2 regions of the Mesorhizobium sp. WSM4850 genome follow, and region 1 is predicted to be linked to the other one. Evidence: predicted binding sites of a transcription regulator. Region 1 holds the regulator's gene; the other holds the start of a gene.
What was found. Region 1 encodes LexA, which represses DNA repair genes until DNA is damaged. Its sites were predicted from a motif close to TGTTCNNNNTGTGTTCNG; they were not measured.
Positions count from the first base shown of each region.

Region 1 (15,244 bases):
TCGCAGCTTCGGACATTGCAAACTCCTTTTTGTTTTCTCATGTCGGCAAAGGCAAAATTTCTGCAACGCAACACGTCGAAAGTATCGGAGTTCGCGCGTTTGCGCCCGCAATTGGATTGCGTGCCAAATTGGGCCAAGACCTAATGTTGCACTGCGAAACCCACCTTTCAATGCCAATCTTCTTGGGCCAGTTTTGCTAATCGATTTGATCCGCGACGCGCGCCAGGCTTTCCTCGCGGCCAAGCACGGCAAGCACGTCGAACACGCCGGGCGAGGTGCTTTTGCCGGTTAGCGCGGCGCGCAAAGGTTGGGCCACTGCGCCAAGCTTATGGCCGCCGGCGAGCGCATATTCGCGGATCGCCGCTTCCGCCGCTGCGGCCGTCCAATCCCCTGAAATCGCCTTCAGCGCCGCATGGGCGCCCCGCAGGATCTCGCGCGCCTCGCCGCCGAGCAGCGCCGCCGCCTTCTCGTCGATCGGCAGCGGCCGCTCGGCAAACAGGAAGGCGGCACCGTCGACCAGCTCGACCAGCGTCTTGGCGCGCTCCTTCAAGCCGGGCAGGGCGGCCAGCAACTGCGCCTTGCGTGTGTCGTCGAGGCGCGCTGCGATCGCCGGGCCGCCTTCGAGATAGGGCAAGGTGTTGATGAAGATATCGAGCAATTCGGGCTCGTTCATGCGCCGCATATGCACGCCGCTCAGCGCCTCGAGCTTGGCGAAGTCGAAGCGGGCGGCCCCCTTGTTGACATCGCCGATGTCGAACCACGCAATCATGTCGGTGATCGATATGACCTCGTCGTCGCCGTGGCTCCAGCCGAGCCGCGCCAGGTAGTTGAGCAGTGCCTCGGGCAGATAGCCCATGGCGCGATAGGCTTCAACGCCGAGGGCGCCGTGCCGCTTCGACAGCTTGGCGCCGTCGGCGCCATGGATCAGCGGGATATGCGCCATTGACGGCACCTCCCAGCCCAAGGCTCGATAGATCACCATTTGGCGGGCGGCATTGGTCAGATGGTCGTCGCCGCGGATGATGTGGGTGATGCCCATGTCGTGGTCGTCGACGACGACGGCATGCATATAGGTCGGGTTGCCGTCCGAGCGCAGGATGATGAAATCGTCGAGGTCCTTGTTGGGGAAGCGGACTTCGCCCTGCACGCGGTCATGTACCACCGTCTCGCCTTCGGCCGGCGCCTTGATGCGGATCGCGCCCCTGGCGCCAACCGGTGCCTCTGACGGGTCGCGGTCGCGCCAGCGGCCGTCATAGCGGGGAGGCAAGCCCTTGGCCCGCGCACTCTCGCGCATCGCCTCCAGCTCGGCCGGCGTCGCATAGCAGTAATAGGCTTTGCCGAGGCGCACCAGCTCCTCGGCAACCGCGCGGTGGCGCGGCGCGCGCTCGAACTGGGATACCGGTTCGCCGTCCCAGGTGAGGCCGAGCCAGGAGAGCCCATCGAGGATGGCAGCGGTTGCCGCATCGGTCGAACGCTCGCGATCGGTGTCCTCGATGCGCAGCAGCATCTTGCCGCCAGTGTGTTTCGCATACAGCCAATTGAACAGCGCCGTGCGCGCCCCGCCAATATGCAGGAATCCGGTGGGCGAAGGGGCAAAACGGGTGACGACCTTGTCGGACATGGAACTCCTGGGCAAGCGCAGAAAACGGATGTGGTGCGCGGACTTTCGCGCGTCGCGCGTTCATGTAGCATAGGAGGTCAAGGGCGCAAGGGGCGAACCCTATGGCTGGACCAGGCCGCGGCGTGGACGAGAGCGAGGGCGCGACCGCAAGCGTCAGCGAACGATCGCTGTTTGCCGACGTTCCTCGCACTGAGTCGCTACCCGTTTCGCTGCCTGCGTCGCCGCTGAGCATCCAACCTCTTTCGCCGGATCGCCCGGCGCCGATACCGGCTTCAGCACCCGGCCCTGTCATTCGTTTTCGCCGACAGCTCAGCCATCTTTCACCATCCGGTGTCCGCAACAGCGTGGCCGCGGCAGCCGGCCTGGAACTCGACCGGGGCGTCGCCTTCCTGCTGGTGCCGGTTTTCCTGGCATGCGGGGTGATCGTCTATTTTTCGCTTGCCGTCGAACCGGACTTTGCCCAGCCCATCGCCGTCGTGGTCCTTACGGCATTGTGTGCGGCCGTCACGCGCTCACGCCGCAAAACGCACCTGTGCTTCATGGCAGCGTTGCTGTGCGCGCTTGGTGTGCTCGCCGCCAAGGTTGAAACCTGGCGCGCCGGAACGAAGATGCTCGGTTCGGAAATCCAGACCCGGCTGACCGGCCGTGTCGTCAGGCTCGACCAGATGGCGAACGGCCGGATCAGGCTGACCATCGATGTGATGTCGACCGCCCGGCCGACACTGCGTTATGCACCCGAACGTGTCAGGGTGTCGGCACGCAAGATTCCCGCTGAGATGACCGCAGGCTCGGTGGCAACCGGCTATGTGAGGCTTCTGCCTCCGACTGGCCCGGTCAGACCGGACAGCTTTGACTTTTCCTTTGACAGCTATTTCGCCGGTATCGGTGCCAGTGGCTTTTTCCTCGGCAGTCCAAAGATCGTCGTCTCCGAAGATGCACCGTTAACCGCACGCCTTTCTTCGTCGATCGAGAAGGCGCGCGAATCCATCGCCGACCATATCAGGGACAGCATCGGTGGTGCCGAGGGGGAGATTGCCGCTGCGCTGATCGTCGGCGTGCGTGCCGGCATCCCCGAAGAGATAAACGAATCGATGCGGCGCACCGGCATCTACCACATCATCTCCATTTCCGGCCTGCATATGGCGCTTGTCGCCGGCACCGTCATGGGATTGCTGCGCGGCGCCTTTGCGCTGTTTCCCGACTTTTCGTCGCGCCGGCCGGTCAAAAAATATGCGGCTGCTGCCGCACTCGTCTCCATCGCTGCCTATCTGATCTTTTCCGGTATCGTGGTCGCGGCTGAACGCAGCTTCATCATGCTGGCGGTAATGCTTGTCGCCGTGCTGTTCGACCGGGCGGCACTCACCATGCGCAACCTGGCGATTTCGGCCATCGCCGTTATCGTCGTGTCGCCGCACGAGGTGGTCGGCGCAAGCTTCCAGATGTCGTTCGCCGCGACTGCGGCTCTCGTGGGCGCCTATGCCGGTTGGTCCGACTATCGTGCCGACAAGGCCAAGGCGCCGCGACAGCGACGGTCACCGGTCGCTTTCGTCACGCGCAAGCTCGTCGCCGGGGCAGGCACCATCGCAATGACCTCCATCATTGCCGGCAGCGCCACCGCGCTCTTCGCCATCTGGCACTTCCAGCGCGTCTCGCCGCTCAGCCTGTTCGCCAATCTGGCCGTCATGCCGATCGTCACGATCGTCATGTTCCTGGCGGTCCTCAGCGCCTTGGCAATGCCTTTCGGCCTCGACGGCCCTTTCCTCTACATGATGGGCAAGGGCCTGACGGCGATGATTGCAATTTCGGGATGGATCTCGGAGCGTTCGCCCGTCGATGCAGTCGGCCTGATTTCGTTGCAATCGGTTCTGCTGGTGACGGTCGCCTTAGTCATCGCCACGATGGCGACGACATGGCTGCGGCTTGCGGCACTTCCCTTTGCGCTCGCCGGCCTGCTGACGATTTCCGAGACGCGCATCCCCGACGTGCTGATCTCGGAGGATGCGCATCTGGTGGCGCTGCCGATCGGCGGCGGCGAACTTGCCGTCAACCGGATGCGTTCGAACGAATTCACCACCGACAACTGGAAACATGCGCTGGTTTCAACAACGATCGTCGAGCCGGAGACATTCGAAAAAGGAGATGTGCGGTTCGACATCGCCGATCCGGCCGACCTGCCGCCGGGAGCGCCTTTCACCTGCACTGCCGGCCTGTGCCTGGCCCGGCATCCGTCCGGCGCGCTCATCGCGCTCGCCGACAACCGCAAAACCGCGCGGCCGGCCTGTGCCTTTGCGGATTTGATCGTCATCGACGATGCCACAGCCTATTACAAACCCTGCCGCAACCCGCTGGTTCTCGTCGTCACCAAACGGCAGCTCGCTCGCATGGGCAGTGCCGCCGTCTTCTTCGATCCGCTATCGGCGACAACGCGCGCAGAAATCCGTTTTGCCGTCAGACAGCCATATAGGCCCTGGCATGAGCAGCGGCGATTTTCGCGCGAGGCGAGGGGCCTGCCGCCATACCGCAGGGCCGAGAAACCCAGGAAGCCCGCCGTTCAGTAACGCCGGATCAATCCGACGAGCTTGCCCTGCACCTTGACCCGGTCCGGCCCGAAGATGCGCGTCTCGTAGGCCGGATTGGCGGCTTCCAGTGCGATAGAGGCACCTTTGCGGCGAAATCGCTTCAGCGTCGCTTCCTCCTCGTCGACCAGAGCGACAATGATCTCGCCAGGCTGGGCGGTGTCGGCGTTGCGGATGATGACCGTGTCGCCGTCGAAGATGCCGGCCTCGATCATCGAATCACCCTTGACCTCCAGCGCGTAGTGCGTGCCGCCGGTGATCATGTCCGGTGGCACCGAGATCGAATGCGTCTGGTGCTGGATGGCGTCGATCGGCACACCGGCAGCGATGCGGCCCATCACCGGTATGGAGACGGTGGCAACGACGTCGTCGTCATTGCCGGCAGCACGCATGCGCGAAGGCGCTGGCTTGATCTGGCGTCCGAGGCCGCCCTGGCCAAGGGAGCCTTGAATGACGCTCGGCGAGAATTTGCGCGCCGCATTGAGGCCCGGCGCGATCGAATCGGGCAGGCGCAGCACCTCCAGCGCGCGGGCGCGGTTGGGCAGGCGGCGAATGAAACCGCGTTCCTCCAGCGCCGTGATCAGCCGGTGGATCCCCGATTTGGAGGCGAGGTCGAGCGCTTCCTTCATCTCGTCGAACGAGGGCGGAATGCCGCTTTCCTTCAGCCGTTCGTGGATGAACATCAGCAGTTCATGTTGTTTGCGTGTCAGCATCGCGACCCCCAACAGAATCAGAAAAACAAACCCAGAACAAACACTATCTGTTCCAGTTGTGTTCCGCAACCATTTAAAGTTTAATGAATGTGTTGACGTTTTGTTCAGCGTAGCATCAGCACGCTGCAGGCGGCGCCCGCTGCGGCTGCGGGAGCGAATGGCTCGCGCACGACCAGTCCGTTGGCGTCGGCCAGCATTCTGAGCATCGAGGAATCCTGGATACTGAACGGCGTTGCCTCAAGCGTGCCAGCTTCTTCCTTCACCACCGCGCGTACATAGTCCTGCCTGAGATCGTTAGCCGGCATGGCGGCGCCGAGCCGCGCCTGACGCATGTCCTGGCGGAAGGCGCGGCCGCCGAGCCGCGCCAGCAGCGGCTTCAGAAAGAGCTGCGTGCAGACCAGGCTGGCCACCGGATTGCCAGGCAGGCCGATGCAGCGGATGGCGCCCAGCCGCCCGAACATCAGTGGCTTGCCGGGCCGCATGGCGATTTTCCAGAAATCGAGCGCCATGCCTTCGCCGGTCAGCACGTCATGGACGAGGTCATGGTCGCCGACCGAGGCGCCGCCCAGCGTGACGATGACGTCCGCGCCTGCGGCGACGGCTTTTGTCACCAGCGCGGCGATCGCGTCCTTGCGGTCGGCGGCGATGCCGAGATCGAGGGCGCTGGCGCCGACCGAGCGGGCCGCGGCGGCGACGCCATAGGCATTGGAGGAGATGATCTGGCCGGGGCCAAGGTCGCTGCCCGGCGGCAGCAATTCGTCGCCGGTGGCGATGATGGCGACCAGCGGCCGTTTCACCACGCGGACCTGCTGGTGGTTGGCCGACGCCGCCAGCGACAATGCCGCCGGATCAAACAGGCGGCCTTTCTCCAGCAGCATGTCGCCCTGCGAGAAATCGAGCCCGAGGCGGCGGATGTTGCGGCCTTCAACCGTCGGCGCGGTCACTTCGACCATGCCGCCGCCGAGGTCGCGGACATTCTCCTGGATGACGATGGTGTCGGCGCCTCCGGGAAGCGGCGCGCCGGTGAAGATGCGCACGGCCTGCGCCGGGCCGACTGTCCCGGCAAAGCCGCGTCCGGCCGGCGCCATGCCGATCACCGAAAGTCTCGCGGGCACGGAGGCGACATCGTCGGCCCGCACGGCATAGCCGTCCATGGCCGACGCGTTGAATGGCGGCTGGGTGCGGAGCGCGATGAGCGGCTCCGCCAGCACGCGGTCGGCGGCATCCATCAGGGCGACGCTTTCAGCCTGCAAGGGCGCAGCATCCGCAAGCAGGTGCTCGAGCGCCTCGGCGACCGCAAGCAGCGCCATTATTGGCCTGCCCCCTGGGCATCCGCCTTGTAGTCGCCGGATTTGCCGCCGGTCTTTTCCACCAGCCTGATGCCGGAGATGGCCATGCCGCGATCGACCGCCTTGGCCATATCATAGATGGTCAGGCAGGCGACCGAGACGGCGGTCAGCGCTTCCATCTCGACGCCGGTCTTGCCGGTGACGCGGGCCAGCGCCGTGACCTTCAGGCCGGGCAGCTTCGCGTCAGGTTCGATGTCTACCGATATCTTGGTCAACAGCAGCGGATGGCAGAGCGGGATCAGCTCATGCGTCCTCTTGGCCGCCATGATGCCGGCGATGCGCGCCGTACCCAGCACGTCGCCCTTCCTGGCATCGCCGTCGAGAATCATTTTCAGCGTTTCGGGCCGCATCGAGACAAGACCTTCGGCGATTGCCGTGCGGGTCGTCTCCGCCTTGTCGCCGACATCGACCATATTGGCTTCGCCTTCTGCGCCAAGATGGGTGAGGGCGGCCGACATCGTCAGGTCACCCTGGAGCGACGTGCGTCCGTTTGGACGCACAAACTACACTCTGACGCTTTGTATCTATGCATCATGCTCTCCGAACATCGATTCCGATTTTCGGGCAGATGCATTGGCGGGCGCGTTGCCCGTCAAAAGCAGGTGCGTCGCAGTGGCCACGTCCAGTTGCCGCATCAGGCTCTCGCCGACGAGGAAAGTGCCAATGTCGCTCCGTTCCAGCCTGCGGCAGTCCTGGTGCGAGAAAATACCGCTCTCGCTGACCAGCAGCCGGTCGGCCGGCACCATCGCCGCGAGCCGCTCCGATGTCTCGATGCTGGTTTCGAATGTCCGGAGATTGCGGTTGTTGATGCCGATCAGCCGCGACGACAGTTTCAGCGCGCGTTCCGTCTCGGCCTCGTCATGCACCTCGACCAGCGCGTCCATGCCGAGCTCGAAAGCCGTCGTTTCGAGTTCCCTGGCCACGGCGTCATCGACGCTCGCCATGATGATCAGGATGGCGTCCGCGCCCCACGCACGGGCCTCGAACACCTGATAGGGCTCGAACAGAAAATCCTTGCGCAAAGCCGGCAATGTCACGGCGCTGCGCGCATCGGTGAGGAATTCAGGCGCCCCTTGGAAAGACGGCGCATCGGTCAGCACCGACAGGCAGGCAGCCCCACCTTTGGCATAGGCCTGGGCCAGCGCCGGCGGATCGAAATCGGCGCGGATCAGGCCCTTGGACGGGCTCGCCTTCTTGATCTCGGCGATCAGCGCGAAACTGCCGGATTTGCGTTTGGCTTCAAGGGCCGAGAGAAAGCCGCGCGGTGCATCGGTAGCCCTCGCCCGTGCCTTGATTTCGGCAAACGGCACCCGTGCCTTCGCCGCCGCGATCTCGTCGCGCTTGTAGGCTTCGATCTTGCGCAGGATATCAGACACGGCGCTATCCGTTCGAAATCTCGACCAGCCGGTCAAGCACCTTTAGCGCCCGGCCGCTGTCGATGGCTTGCGCCGCCGTCGCCATGCCATCGGCAAGCGTCGTCGCCTTTCCCGCCACCACCAGTCCGGCGCCGGCGTTCATCAGCACCGTATCGCGAAAGGCGCCGGCAGCGCCGCCCAGCATGTCGCGCAGCGCCTGGGCGTTGTAGGCGGCATCGCCGCCGCGCAACTCGTCCTTGGTATGCCGCTTCAGCCCGACCGCTTCCGGGGTCAGCGTAAAGCTGCGGATCTCGCCGCCGACCAGTTCGGCGACTTGGGTTTCGCCGGTGGTGGTGATCTCGTCATAGCCGTCGCCATGGGCGACCCAGGCGTGGTCGGCGCCCAGTGCCTTCAACGTCTCGGCCACCGGCATGATCCATTCCGGCAAGAAGACGCCAACCATCTGCCTGACGACACCAGCCGGATTGGAGAGCGGGCCAAGCAGGTTGAAGATTGTGCGGGTGCCGAGCTCGGCGCGGATCGGGCCGACATGCTTCATCGCCGGATGATGCGCCGGTGCGAACATGAAGCCGACGCCTGCGTCGTGGATGCAGCGGCCGATCGTTTCCGGCGGGATGTCGAGCTTGACGCCAAGCGCGGTCAGCACGTCGGCGGCGCCGGTCTGCGAGGACAGTCCGCGATTGCCGTGCTTGGCCACCGGCACGCCGCAGGCGGCGATGACGAACGCGGATGCGGTCGAGATGTTGACGCTGTGCGAATTGTCGCCGCCGGTGCCGACGATGTCGATGGCGCCAGCCGGCGCGTCGACGCGCAGCATCTTGGCGCGCATGGTGGCGACGGCGCCGGAAATCTCGCTCACAGTCTCGCCGCGCACGCGCAGCGCCATCAGGAAGCCGCCGATCTGGCCGGGCGTAGCGTCGCCCGACATGATGATGTCGAAGGCATCGCGCGCTTCCTCGAAGGAAAGGGAGCTGCCAGCGGCGACCTTGGCGATATGGGTCTTGAGCGCGCTCATCTGGTCAGGGCTTGGGCAACGGCGGTTTGGTCGATGCGAACGTCATATTGCGTCTGCAGCTGCGCCACCAACTGGTCGAGAAGGTCGTCGGACATGCCGGCGGTGAACGATTTCTGCTCGTCGTCCGGCACCGAGCTGGCGTCGGCTCCGGCAGGCTCGAACACTTCGGCAATCCTGAACAGGATCTGTCCGTCGCCGGTGGGCGAGGGGATCAATCCGGTCCCGCCTTCGCCTTCGCCGAACATAGCAGCCGCCCCTTCCTTGCCGAAATCGGCGTCGTCCGCCCCGCGCTTGACGCCGCGCTTGGTCTGCTTCTCAAGCTTGAGCTCGCTCGCGATCACGTCGAGCGTAGTGCCGGCCTCGAGACGCTTTTCGAGCTCCTGCGCTTTTGCGGTGAGCCGCTTGGTCGTTTCCGCCGCCGTCCAGTCGGCCACCACCTTCTGGCGGACTTCATCCAGCGTGCGGTCGCGGGCCGGCGTGACCGAATCCACCTCGTAGAACACGAAGCCGTTGTTGGCAGTGGTGAGGTCGGGATTCTCGGTACCGGGTTCGGCATCGAACACCGCCTTGATCAGCTCCGGCGATTCCGGCAGATCCTTGACGATGGCGCCGTCCGGCCTCAGGCCGGTGCGATCGATCGCGTCGACGGTGACGACCTTCAGCTTCAGTTTTTCGGCCGCTTGCTCGAGCGTGCTGCCCGAAGCGCGGCTGTCTTCGTAACTGTCATGCACGTCGAGCAGAATGCGGCTTGCCTCGCCCAGCGCCAGGTCCTTGCGGATGTCGGCGGCCACTTCGGCCAGCGGCTTCACCACTTCGGGCTTGATCTCGGTGACGCGCAGCAGCACCGGACCGAAGGCGCCCTGAACGACCGGGCTGACTTCGTTGACGTTGAGCGCAAACGCCGCATCCGCCACCGCCTTGTCGGCGATTTTGTCCTTGGACAGCGTGCCGAGCAGCGTGTCGGCCTGCGTCTTGCCCTCGGCGGCGACGAGTTTGTCGAATGTCGCGCCGGTCTTGAGTGAATCGAGCGCGGCCTTCGCGGCATCGGGCGTTTTGAACACGAGCTGTTCGATGGTGCGCGTTTCCGCCGTGGTGTAGCGCCCCTTGTTCTTGTTGTAGTCGTCGTTGACCTGCTGGTCGGTCACGGCACTCACATCCATGATGTCTTCCGGCTCGAGCCTGACATAGGAGAATTTGCGGTATTCGGGCGCCGCATAGGTCTTCTTGTTTTCCTCGAAATACGCCGAAAGCGTAGTGTCGGATGGCGCTTCGATCGGCTCGACCAGCGATTTCGGCAAGGTCAAATAGTCGATGGTGCGGTCTTCGCCACGATAAAGCGCGACCGCCTTCAAGAACGTATTCGGGGCCTTGAGGCCGTCCGAAACCGCCTCGACGATCTGCTGGCGCACAGCCACCTGGGCGCGATTCCTGAGATAGTCTTCCGGCCGCATGCCGACCTGTTGCAGTATGTATTCGAAAGTCCTTCTGTCGAAGTTGCCGCCGGGACCCTTGAAGGCCGGGTCTTCATGCGTGAGTTGGGCCAGCCGGTCCTTGGACAGCCCAAGCCCGAGCTTGCGGGCCTGCTCATCGAGGACCGCGCCCGACACGAGTTGCGCCAGCACCTGGTTGTCGAGGCCGAGCGCCGTCGCCTGCTCGCGGCTGATGCGCTGGCCGAATTGCTGCGACATCACGCTGATCTGCCGGTCATAGGCCAGCCGATACTCGTTGATCGACACTTCAGTGCCGCCGGCCGTGACAACGGCGTCGTGGCCTGCAAAACCACCGACCATCTGTCCGGAAATGCCCCAGACGGCGAAGCTCAACACCAACAATATCAGCAGCGCTTTCGCGATCCAGGTCCCAGCCGCGCTTCTCAAGATACCAAGCATGGTCACTTCCGATTTTTTCGCGCATTTTCGCATGCGCCGAGTCTGAAACAAGCGCAATAGCGTCCTTCCGGCCCACTGTCGATTGCTTTGTGGGCTGAGTTTGGTAGTGAGGACGCAGCCGAATATTGCCCGGAGAAGCAAATCCCATGACGCTTGGAATCCGCCCGCTGGTCGCCGGCAACTGGAAAATGAACGGCACCAGCGCCTCACTCAACGAACTCAGGATGATCGGCAACGGCTTCATGAGCGGGCTCGATGCCGAGACCGAAGCGCTGGTCTGCGTTCCGGCGACGCTGCTTGCGCATGCCGCGGAGATCTTGTCGCGCACGCCGGTCCGGGCCGGGGGCGAGGATTGCCACAGCAAGGAGAGCGGCGCCCATACCGGCTGTATTTCGGCCGAGATGCTGAAAGATGCGGGCGCCAGTCACGTCATCGTCGGCCATTCCGAACGCCGCGCCGATCAAAACGAGGACGACGCCATTGTCCAGGCAAAGGCGTCCGCCGCGTGGCGCGCCGGGCTGGTTGCCATCATCTGCATCGGCGAGACGAGAGCCGAGCGCGAGGCGGGCGCCACGCTCGACGTGCTGTCGCGCCAGGTCGCCGGCTCGGTGCCGCCGAATGCAACGGCATCGAATACCGTCATCGCCTACGAGCCGGTATGGGCGATCGGCACGGGGCTGACGCCGACTGCCGCCGACGTTGCTGAGGCGCATGCGCATATTCGCGAAAAACTGTCGGAAAAGCTTGGCAGCGCAGCGGCAAAGATGCGCATCCTCTATGGCGGCTCGGTCAAGCCGTCGAACGCGGTCGAACTGCTGGGCGTAAAAAATGTCGACGGCGCGCTGGTCGGCGGCGCCAGCCTGAAGGCGGCGGACTTTCTCGGCATTGCCGAAGCCTATCGAAACATCTCCTAAAGCGCGTCGCGTTTGGCCGGCCTAATGCGACGCGCTTTAGGTTGTTGTTTTTACGCATGTCGTTATCGCAAAACCGCTGCACACCCTCGGGTCAGGCCCAAGGGCATGCTTTTGCGCGACATGCTTTAGCATCGAAAGGCTGTCGGGCACTTTGGATACTGTGCCGCAGCGGAAAATGTTGCAACGGCGGCATTGCTTCCCATATTCCGGCCACGGGCTTGGAATTGCCGTCAAAGCATTGTATTGAGCCCGCCTCCAAATCACCGGTCGTATCTACGGCCGCGCAAGGCTTTGCCAGGATAACTAATGGAAACCGTACTGATCGTCGTCCACCTCATGGTTGTGCTCGCTCTTGTCGGCGTGGTGCTGCTGCAGCGCTCCGAAGGCGGCGGCCTCGGCATCGGCGGCGGATCGGGCTTCATGACCGCGCGCGGCGCCGCCAACGCGCTGACGCGGGCGACGGCGATCCTGGCGGCGGCGTTCTTCGCCACCTCGCTGACCTTGTCGATCGTCGCCCGTTACGGCGAGAAGCCGATCGATATTCTCGATCGCGTGCCTGTGACGAACGGCGGGGGCGGCGTGCTCAACCAGTTGCCTGGCACCACGACGCCGACACCGCCGTCCGGCAATACGGCGCCAACGCCGCCTTCCGGCAATGATGCCGCAGCCCCGGCTCCCGCTGCACCGCCAGCGGCGGGAGCGACCACGCCGCCGGCCACAAACGGCGCCACCCAGCCAGTAACGCCGCAGGTTCCAAACCAGTAATCAGCAGACGTCCGGCGCCGCGATCTGTTGTTGTTTGAACACAGTCGCGGCAAATGCCGCACGATCGCGAGGATTCGACCGGGCGCGGCACGCCAGGGCGCTTGAGGCGTCTCCGATTAATCGATTATAGATTGCGCGCGGCACATTCGGGGTCCTTGGGGGACGCCGGGCAACGCCGTGGCAACAAGCATTGAACGATCGGATCTTCGCCATGCAGCTTCGCAGCTTCATTTTAGCCGGCCTTTGGGCCGTGCTCAGCCTTGGTGCGCCCGCTTACGCGGCCATGCCGGCGGGCAATTCGGCCCCTGCAATCACAACTGACGTCGCCAACGTCGCCGCCAAAAGCGATTCGGCGCAACTAAAACTCCTCAAGAAGAAAAAAGACCCGACCGCGGCAGATCTTGCCCAGATCAGGAAGATCGAAGCCAAGATCGCGGCTGGCAAGCAGGCTGCTCGAGTAAAGGCCATCGAGGCAAGGAAGCTGGCGATGCGCGAGGCGGCCAAAGCCAAGTCGGACGCGGAACGGCGGGCGTTTCTTGCCAAAAAGGGCCTCGTCAAGAAGGATAAGTCCGCTGGCCAAGCCAGGCTGGCCAATGCCAGGCCGGTCAAGATCATCGACCCTATGCAACCCATCGCAGCAATCCAGTCGGCCGAGGCCATTCCCGCCGAGGCCATGAACGTCGCGCTGACCGGCAACAACGGCGAATTGCGCAGCGAGCCGGTCGGACAGAAGCCGCAGCGCGTCGGGCTGTTCGCCGGCCTGTTCGGCGGCACGTCCTCGTCGATGTCGTTGCTGCCCGAGACCCGCGCCCTCGATGCCGCGCTCGCCAGCAAGGAAGCCAGGAAGCAGTTCAAGGTGAGGCCGGAGTTCGTGCCGCAAGAGGTCGAGTTCACCGGCTATAGCCCCGGCACCATCGTCATCGATACCAGTGCGCGCCGCCTCTATCTCGTCGAATCCTCCTGGACCGCCCGCCGTTATGCGATTGCGGTCGGTCGTGACGGCCTGCAGTTCAAGGGCACGGTCGCCGTCGGCGACAAGCAGGAATGGCCCCGCTGGATCCCGACGCTCGACATGCAGAAGCGTGAGCCGAAGAATTACGGCCGGTACAAGGATGGCATGCCCGGCGGCGGCGATAACCCGCTCGGCGCGCGCGCCATCTATCTCTACGACGGCAGGAAGGACACCCATCTGCGCATTCACGGCACCATTGCGCCGCAGTCGATCGGGACGAGCTCCTCCAACGGCTGTTTCCGCATGATCAACGAGCACGTCATGGACCTTTATCGCAGGGTGAAAGTGGGCACCAAGGTCGTCATCATCTGACGCCTTGGCGGGTCAAACAAAAGGGCCGGCCTCGCCGGCCCTTTTGTTTTGGTTCGAGCATCATCAGGGCGCCTTCTTGGGAAAAAGCCTTCGCGGCGGTTTTTTCTCTGGCGGAATCAATTCGGCCGCGTTAAGCGATGACTCCCATGGCGCGATATGTATTCATCACAGGCGGCGTGGTTTCCTCACTCGGAAAAGGCATCGCTGCAGCGGCCCTTGGGGCTCTCTTGCAGGCGCGAGGCTATCGCGCGCGCATCAAGAAGCTTGATCCCTATCTCAATGTCGATCCCGGCACGATGTCGCCATACCAGCATGGCGAAGTCTTCGTGACGGATGACGGCGCCGAGACCGATCTCGATCTTGGCCATTATGAGCGGTTCACCGGCCGCTCGGCCAACCAGCAGGACAACATCACCACGGGCCGCATCTACAAGAATATCATCGAGCGGGAGCGACGCGGCGACTATCTTGGCGCCACCGTGCAGGTCATTCCGCATGTCACCGACGAGATCAAGAATTTCATTCTCAACGGCAATGACGACTATGACTTCGTCCTGTGCGAGATCGGCGGCACCGTCGGCGACATCGAGGCGATGCCGTTTCTGGAGGCGATCCGCCAACTTGGCAACGACCTGCCGCGCAACAACGCCGTCTACGTGCACCTGACGCTGATGCCCTATATTCCAACGGCGGGCGAATTGAAGACCAAGCCGACCCAGCATTCGGTCAAGGAATTGCGCGGCATCGGCATCGCGCCCGACATCCTGCTGGTCCGCGCCGACCGCCCCATCCCCAGGGAAGAGCGCCGCAAACTGTCGCTGTTCTGCAATGTGCGCGAGAGCGCGGTCATCCAGGCGCTCGACGTGCCGCACATCTACGACGTGCCGATGGCCTATCACAATGAAGGGCTGGATTCGGAAGTGCTCGCCGCTTTCGGCATCGATCCGGCGCCGAAGCCGCGGATGGAGCCGTGGCAAGCGGTGTCCAAACGCATCCACAACCCGGAAGGCGAGGTGACCATCGCCGTCGTCGGCAAATATACCGGCCTCAAGGACGCCTACAAATCGCTGATCGAGGCGCTGTCGCATGGCGGTCTCGCCAACCGCGTCAAGGTCAAGCTCGACTGGATCGAGAGCGAGATATTCGAGAAGGAAGACCCGGCGCCGTGGCTGGAAAAGGTCCACGGCATTCTGGTCCCCGGCGGTTTTGGCGAGCGCGGCGCTGAAGGCAAGATCCTTGCGGCGAAGTTCGCCCGCGAGCGAAAAGTGCCGTATTTCGGCATCTGCTTCGGCATGCAGATGGCCTGCATCGAGGCAGCGCGTTCGCTGGCCGGCGTCAATCATGCCTCGTCGACCGAATTCGGTCCTACCGAGGAACCGGTCGTCGGCCTGATGACGGAATGGCTGAAAGGCAACATGCTGGAGAAGCGCAGGGAAACCGGCGACCTCGGCGGCACCATGCGGCTCGGTGCCTATCAGGCGGACCTCGCCAGGGGCTCGAAGATCGCCGAGATCTATGGCGACACGCAGATTTCCGAGCGCCACCGCCACCGCTACGAGGTCAATGTCGACTACAAGGAGCGGCTCGAGGATTGCGGCCTGGTTTTTGCCGGCATGTCGCCGGACGGCGTGCTGCCGGAAACGGTCGAATATCCCGACCATCCCTGGTTCATCGGCGTGCAATATCATCCCGAGTTGAAAAG
Region 1 is NZ_JBVVPV010000032.1:60,602-75,845, reverse strand. It holds gene gltA (citrate synthase) at 1-16, opposite strand, end outside; gene gltX (glutamate--tRNA ligase) at 197-1,621, opposite strand; gene AC0L2Z_RS24880 (ComEC/Rec2 family competence protein) at 1,723-4,179, shown strand; gene lexA (transcriptional repressor LexA) at 4,173-4,910, opposite strand; gene AC0L2Z_RS24870 (molybdopterin molybdotransferase MoeA) at 5,015-6,220, opposite strand; gene moaC (cyclic pyranopterin monophosphate synthase MoaC) at 6,220-6,717, opposite strand; gene trpC (indole-3-glycerol phosphate synthase TrpC) at 6,784-7,635, opposite strand; gene trpD (anthranilate phosphoribosyltransferase) at 7,640-8,650, opposite strand; gene AC0L2Z_RS24850 (SurA N-terminal domain-containing protein) at 8,647-10,539, opposite strand; gene tpiA (triose-phosphate isomerase) at 10,686-11,453, shown strand; gene secG (preprotein translocase subunit SecG) at 11,760-12,218, shown strand; gene AC0L2Z_RS24835 (L,D-transpeptidase) at 12,430-13,542, shown strand; gene AC0L2Z_RS24830 (CTP synthase) at 13,680-15,244, shown strand, end outside.

Region 2 (5,180 bases), on a different contig from region 1:
CGCCGACCACGACGCTGGCCTTGTTGTCCTCGCCGGCGCCGACGAAGACGACGACGCCGGAGCCGAGCGACTTCTTGCCGGCATCGGCCAACGGCTTCAAATCCTTCGGCGCGACACCCGATACCGCCTTGCCGAGGAAGCCGACACCGGCAATGGTCTCGTTCTCGGCAGGCACGCCGGCTGGCGAGCGGTCGCCCAGCGCCAGTTTCTTGCGCGCTTCGGTCAGTTCTTTCTCGAGCTTCTTGCGCTCGTCCAACAGCGCTTCGACGCGCGCCGGCACGTCGGCCGGCGAGATCTTCAACGCCGCCGCAGTGGCCTTCAGCCGTTTGTCCTGCTCGTCGAGATGCTTTCTGGCCGCCTCTCCGGTCAGCGCCTCGATGCGGCGCACGCCGGCGGCGACGGCGCTGTCCGACACGATGCGCACCAGACCGATATCGCCGGTCGCCCTGACATGGGTGCCGCCGCATAGCTCGACCGAATAGGGCCGGTTGGCCTTGGCGCCATGCAAGCCCGTGCCCATCGAAACGACGCGCACCTCATCGCCATACTTTTCGCCGAACAGCGCCATGGCGCCTTCGGCAATGGCATCGTCGACCGACATCAGCCGCGTGGTGACCGGGCTGTTCTGGACGACGATCTCGTTCGCCATCCGCTCGACCTCTTCGATCTCGTCAGGCGAGATCGGCTTGTTGTGCGAAATGTCGAAGCGCAGACGCTCGGGCGCGACCAGTGAGCCCTTCTGCGCGACATGGGTGCCTAGCACCTCGCGCAGCGCTTCGTGGATCAGATGCGTCGCGGAATGGTTCGCGCGCAGCCTGGAGCGGCGCGCATGGTCGACCTTCAGCTCGACGGTCGCGCCCGTGTCGACCGTGCCGTCGGCCACCTTGCCGAGATGCACGAAAAGCCCGTCGGCCTTCTTCTGCGTATCGGAGATCTCGATTGAGAACCCTTCGCCTGAAATGACGCCGGTATCACCCACCTGGCCGCCGGATTCGCCATAGAACGGCGTCTGGTTGACGACTACGGCAACCGCCTCGCCGTTGGCGGCGCTGTCGACGATCTTGCCGTCCCTGACCAGCGCCTGGATGAGGCCTTCCGCCTGCTCGGTCTCGTAGCCGAGGAACTCGGTGGCGCCATGCTTCTCGCGCACCGGGAACCACACTGTTTCGGTCGCCGCCTCGCCGGAACCAGCCCAGCTCTTGCGCGCCTCGGCCTTCTGCTGCTCCATCGCATTGGTGAAGCCGGCAAGATCGACCGAGATGTTGCGCTGACGGAGCGCGTCCTGCGTCAGATCGAGCGGAAAGCCATAGGTGTCGTAGAGCTTGAAGGCGGTCTCGCCATCCAGCATGTCGCCGGCACCCAGCTTTTCCGTCGCTTCCGAAAGCAGGCCCAAGCCGCGCACCAGCGTCTTGCGGAAACGGGTTTCTTCAAGCTTCAGCGTCTCGGTGATCATCTGTTCGCCGCGCACCAGTTCCGGATAGGCCTGGCCCATCTCGCGCACCAGCGCCGGCACCAGCCGCCACATCAGCGGATCACCGGCGCCCAAAAGCTGCCCATGGCGCATGGCGCGGCGCATGATGCGACGCAGCACGTAGCCGCGGCCCTCATTGGACGGCAGCACGCCGTCGGCCACCAGAAAGCAGGACGAACGCAAATGGTCGGCGATGACGCGGAACGATCCGACGGTGTCGGCATCCGGACCGCGGCCGAGCGCGGATGACGCGGCCTCGATCAGGTGACGGAACAGGTCGGTCTCGAAGACGCTCTCGACCCCTTGCAGAATGGAGGCCATGCGCTCCAGGCCCATGCCGGTGTCGATCGACGGGCGCGGCAGGTCGATGCGCTCATCCTTCGTCACCTGTTCATACTGCATGAACACCAGGTTCCAGAATTCGAGGAAACGGTCGCCATCCTCCTCGGGGCTGCCGGGAGGGCCGCCCCAGATGTGCTCGCCACGGTCGATGAAGATCTCCGAGCACGGACCGCAAGGTCCGGTGTCGCCCATCGCCCAGAAATTGTCCGAGGTCGGAATGCGGATGATACGATCGTCGGAAAAGCCGGCGATCTTCTTCCAGTAGCCGGCAGCCTCGTCGTCGGTGTGATAGACCGTGACCAGCAGCTTGTCCTTCTTCAGCCCGAACTCCCTGGTGATCAGGTCCCAGGCAAGCTCGATGGCGCGCTCCTTGAAATAGTCGCCGAACGAGAAATTACCGAGCATCTCGAAGAAGGTCAGGTGGCGCGCGGTGTAGCCGACATTGTCGAGGTCGTTGTGCTTGCCGCCGGCGCGAACACTCTTCTGAGCCGTCGTGGCACGCGAGTAGGGTCGCTTTTCCAGGCCGGTGAAAACGTTCTTGAACTGCACCATGCCGGCATTGGTGAACATCAGTGTCGGGTCGTTGCGCGGCACCAGCGGGCTCGACGCGACGACCTCGTGACCCTCCTTGCGGAAATAGTCGAGGAATGTCGACCGGATCTCGTTCACGCCACTCATGAATACTGCCTTTTAGCTTTTAGAGAGAGCCGCCGGCGCGGCCGACGGCAAATGGACATGGCCTTTTAGCCGCCGCGTTGCACCCTGTCCAGAAACACGGAATTGGGCCAATTTGCGGGGCTTGCCGGTCATCTCGTTGCCGGCCTGCCGGTCATCTCGGCGCCACCGCTGAAACGCAAACCGCCGGCGCTATGCCGGCGGTTCGAACGCAACAATACAGGACTCGATTACACAGGCTGGAGCTGATGCGCGGGAATCATGGCCAAACTCCGGCCACTGCCGAAGCCTACATGGCGCCGGCTTCGTCCTCGAAACCATCGTCTCCGCCTTCGGAACCACCATTCTCGAGGAACTTTTCCGCAATCAGCCCGGCATTCTGCCGTAGTGCCAATTCGATTTCGCGCGCCGTATCGGGATTGTCGCGCAGGAACAGTTTTGCATTCTCGCGGCCCTGGCCGAGACGCTGCGAATTGTAGGAGAACCAGGCGCCCGACTTTTCGACCACGCCGGCCTTGACGCCGAGGTCAACCAGCTCGCCGGTCTTGGACACGCCCTCGCCATACATGATATCGAACTCGACCACCTTGAAGGGCGGCGCCAGCTTGTTCTTGACCACTTTGACGCGGGTCTGGTTGCCGACGACCTCGTCGCGGTCCTTGACCGAGCCGATGCGGCGAATGTCGAGGCGCACCGAAGCGTAGAATTTCAGCGCGTTGCCGCCGGTCGTGGTCTCGGGCGAACCGAACATGACGCCGATCTTCATGCGGATCTGGTTGATGAAGATGACCATGGTGTTGGAGCGCGAGATCGAGGCGGTCAGCTTGCGCAGCGCCTGGCTCATCAGGCGGGCCTGCAGGCCGGGCAGCGAATCGCCCATCTCGCCTTCGATTTCGGCGCGCGGCGTCAGCGCCGCGACCGAATCGACCACCAGCACGTCGATGGCGCCGGAACGCACCAGCGTGTCGCAGATCTCCAGCGCCTGCTCGCCGGTATCGGGCTGCGAGATCAAGAGGTTTTCGAGGTCGACGCCGAGCTTACGGGCATAGACCGGGTCGAGCGCGTGCTCGGCATCGACGAAGGCGCAGATGCCGCCCTTCTTCTGGGCCTCCGCCACAGTGTGCAGCGCCAGCGTCGTCTTGCCCGAGCTTTCCGGCCCGTAGATCTCGATGATGCGGCCGCGCGGCAGGCCGCCGACGCCGAGCGCGATGTCGAGGCCAAGCGAACCGGTCGGCACCGTTTCGATCTCGACGACCTGCTCGTTTGCGCCGAGCCGCATGATCGAGCCCTTGCCGAAGGCACGCTCGATTTGCGACAGCGCCGCATCCAGAGCCTTTGATTTGTCCACCGTTTTGTCCTCTACAAGCCGCAAAGAATTCTGAGCCATGATACATCACCCCTTGGTCGTCAATGAAGGCCGGACAATCCGTAATCCCTATCAATTTGTACCTTTTTTGTTCTCGATTGGCAAGGGGATACAACCGATTGAAAAACCAACAATATCCGGATTTGTTCATTTTTTGTTTCGTATTTTCACCCGGGATGCATCCCGGCTTCACCCGCAGGATTCTGCTAGGCATCTTCCGAATCGCGCCTCCGGTTGCCGGGTTCCGCCGGACAACCTAGTCTCCACCCGGCAGCAGCAAAGGTCATCTCACTGGGCATGATGAAGTCGCCGACGATCCTGGCAGTAGGCGGCGCCTATATCGAGCGGCGCGGCCAGGTTTCGGGCGCCTTCGTGCCGGCGGCGTCGAACCCCGGCACGATGCGCGAGGAAGTCGGCGGCGCCGTCTTCAATGCGCTGCGCTGCGCCGTGCGCCGCGGCGTCTCCGGGTCGCTGCTTTCGGTACGGGGCGGCGATGTTCTGGCCGATACGCTTTCACGCGCCATTGCTGCAGCCGGCATTGCCGATCTGTCCGTGGTGTTCCTCGATCGCACGACACCGAGCAACACAGTGCTGATCGACGGCGACGGCGCGCTGATCGCCGGCCTCGCCGACATGGCGCTCTACGACCTGGCGCTTGCCAAGCAGATCCGCCGTGCCAAGGTGCGCGAGGCAATCAGCACCGCTGATGCAGTCCTTTGCGACGCAAACCTGCCGTCGGCGGCGCTCGAGCGGCTGGTAGCGCTTGCAGCCGACAAGCCCGTGTTTGCACTTGCCGTTTCGCCCAGCAAGGCGGCGCGGCTGACGCTGGTGCTTGAGTTTCTGGCGATGGCCTTCATGAACCGGCGCGAGGCCGGCGCGCTTACCGGCGCCGACGTCGATGCCGACGAGCGTGGCATTGTCGACGGCCTAAGACGCGCCGGCCTGAAAAGCGGCGTGGTCACCGCTGGTGACGGTCCGGTGCTGGGTTTCGACGCGGCCGGCGCCTTCTCGATCCTGGCACCGAAAAAAGTCACGGTCGGCGCCGCCGATGCGCTGGCGGGCGCGACGATGGCCGCCCTGCTGCGCGGCCTGACGCTGGGCGCAGCGCTGCGCGAAGGCGTTGCCGCAGCAATGCTCGCCGTCGAGAGCGCCACCTTCACGAGCGCTATCTTTGCCGAGGCGCTGGCATTCGTGCCCGAGGCGCGCGACCTGGCATGAAATCCTGGATGTTGGCGCCGCCCCTCAACCCCCTGCCGGGACCTTCTCCCCGTGAAGGACGGGGAGAAGGGTTCCGCCGGACAACCTAGTCTCCACCCGGCAGCAGCA
Region 2 is NZ_JBVVPV010000103.1:38-5,217, reverse strand. It holds gene alaS (alanine--tRNA ligase) at 1-2,491, opposite strand, end outside; gene recA (recombinase RecA) at 2,778-3,875, opposite strand; gene AC0L2Z_RS34780 (carbohydrate kinase family protein) at 4,152-5,072, shown strand.
Region 2: the regulator LexA is predicted to act here: its motif matches at 3,999-4,016, upstream of recA (recombinase RecA).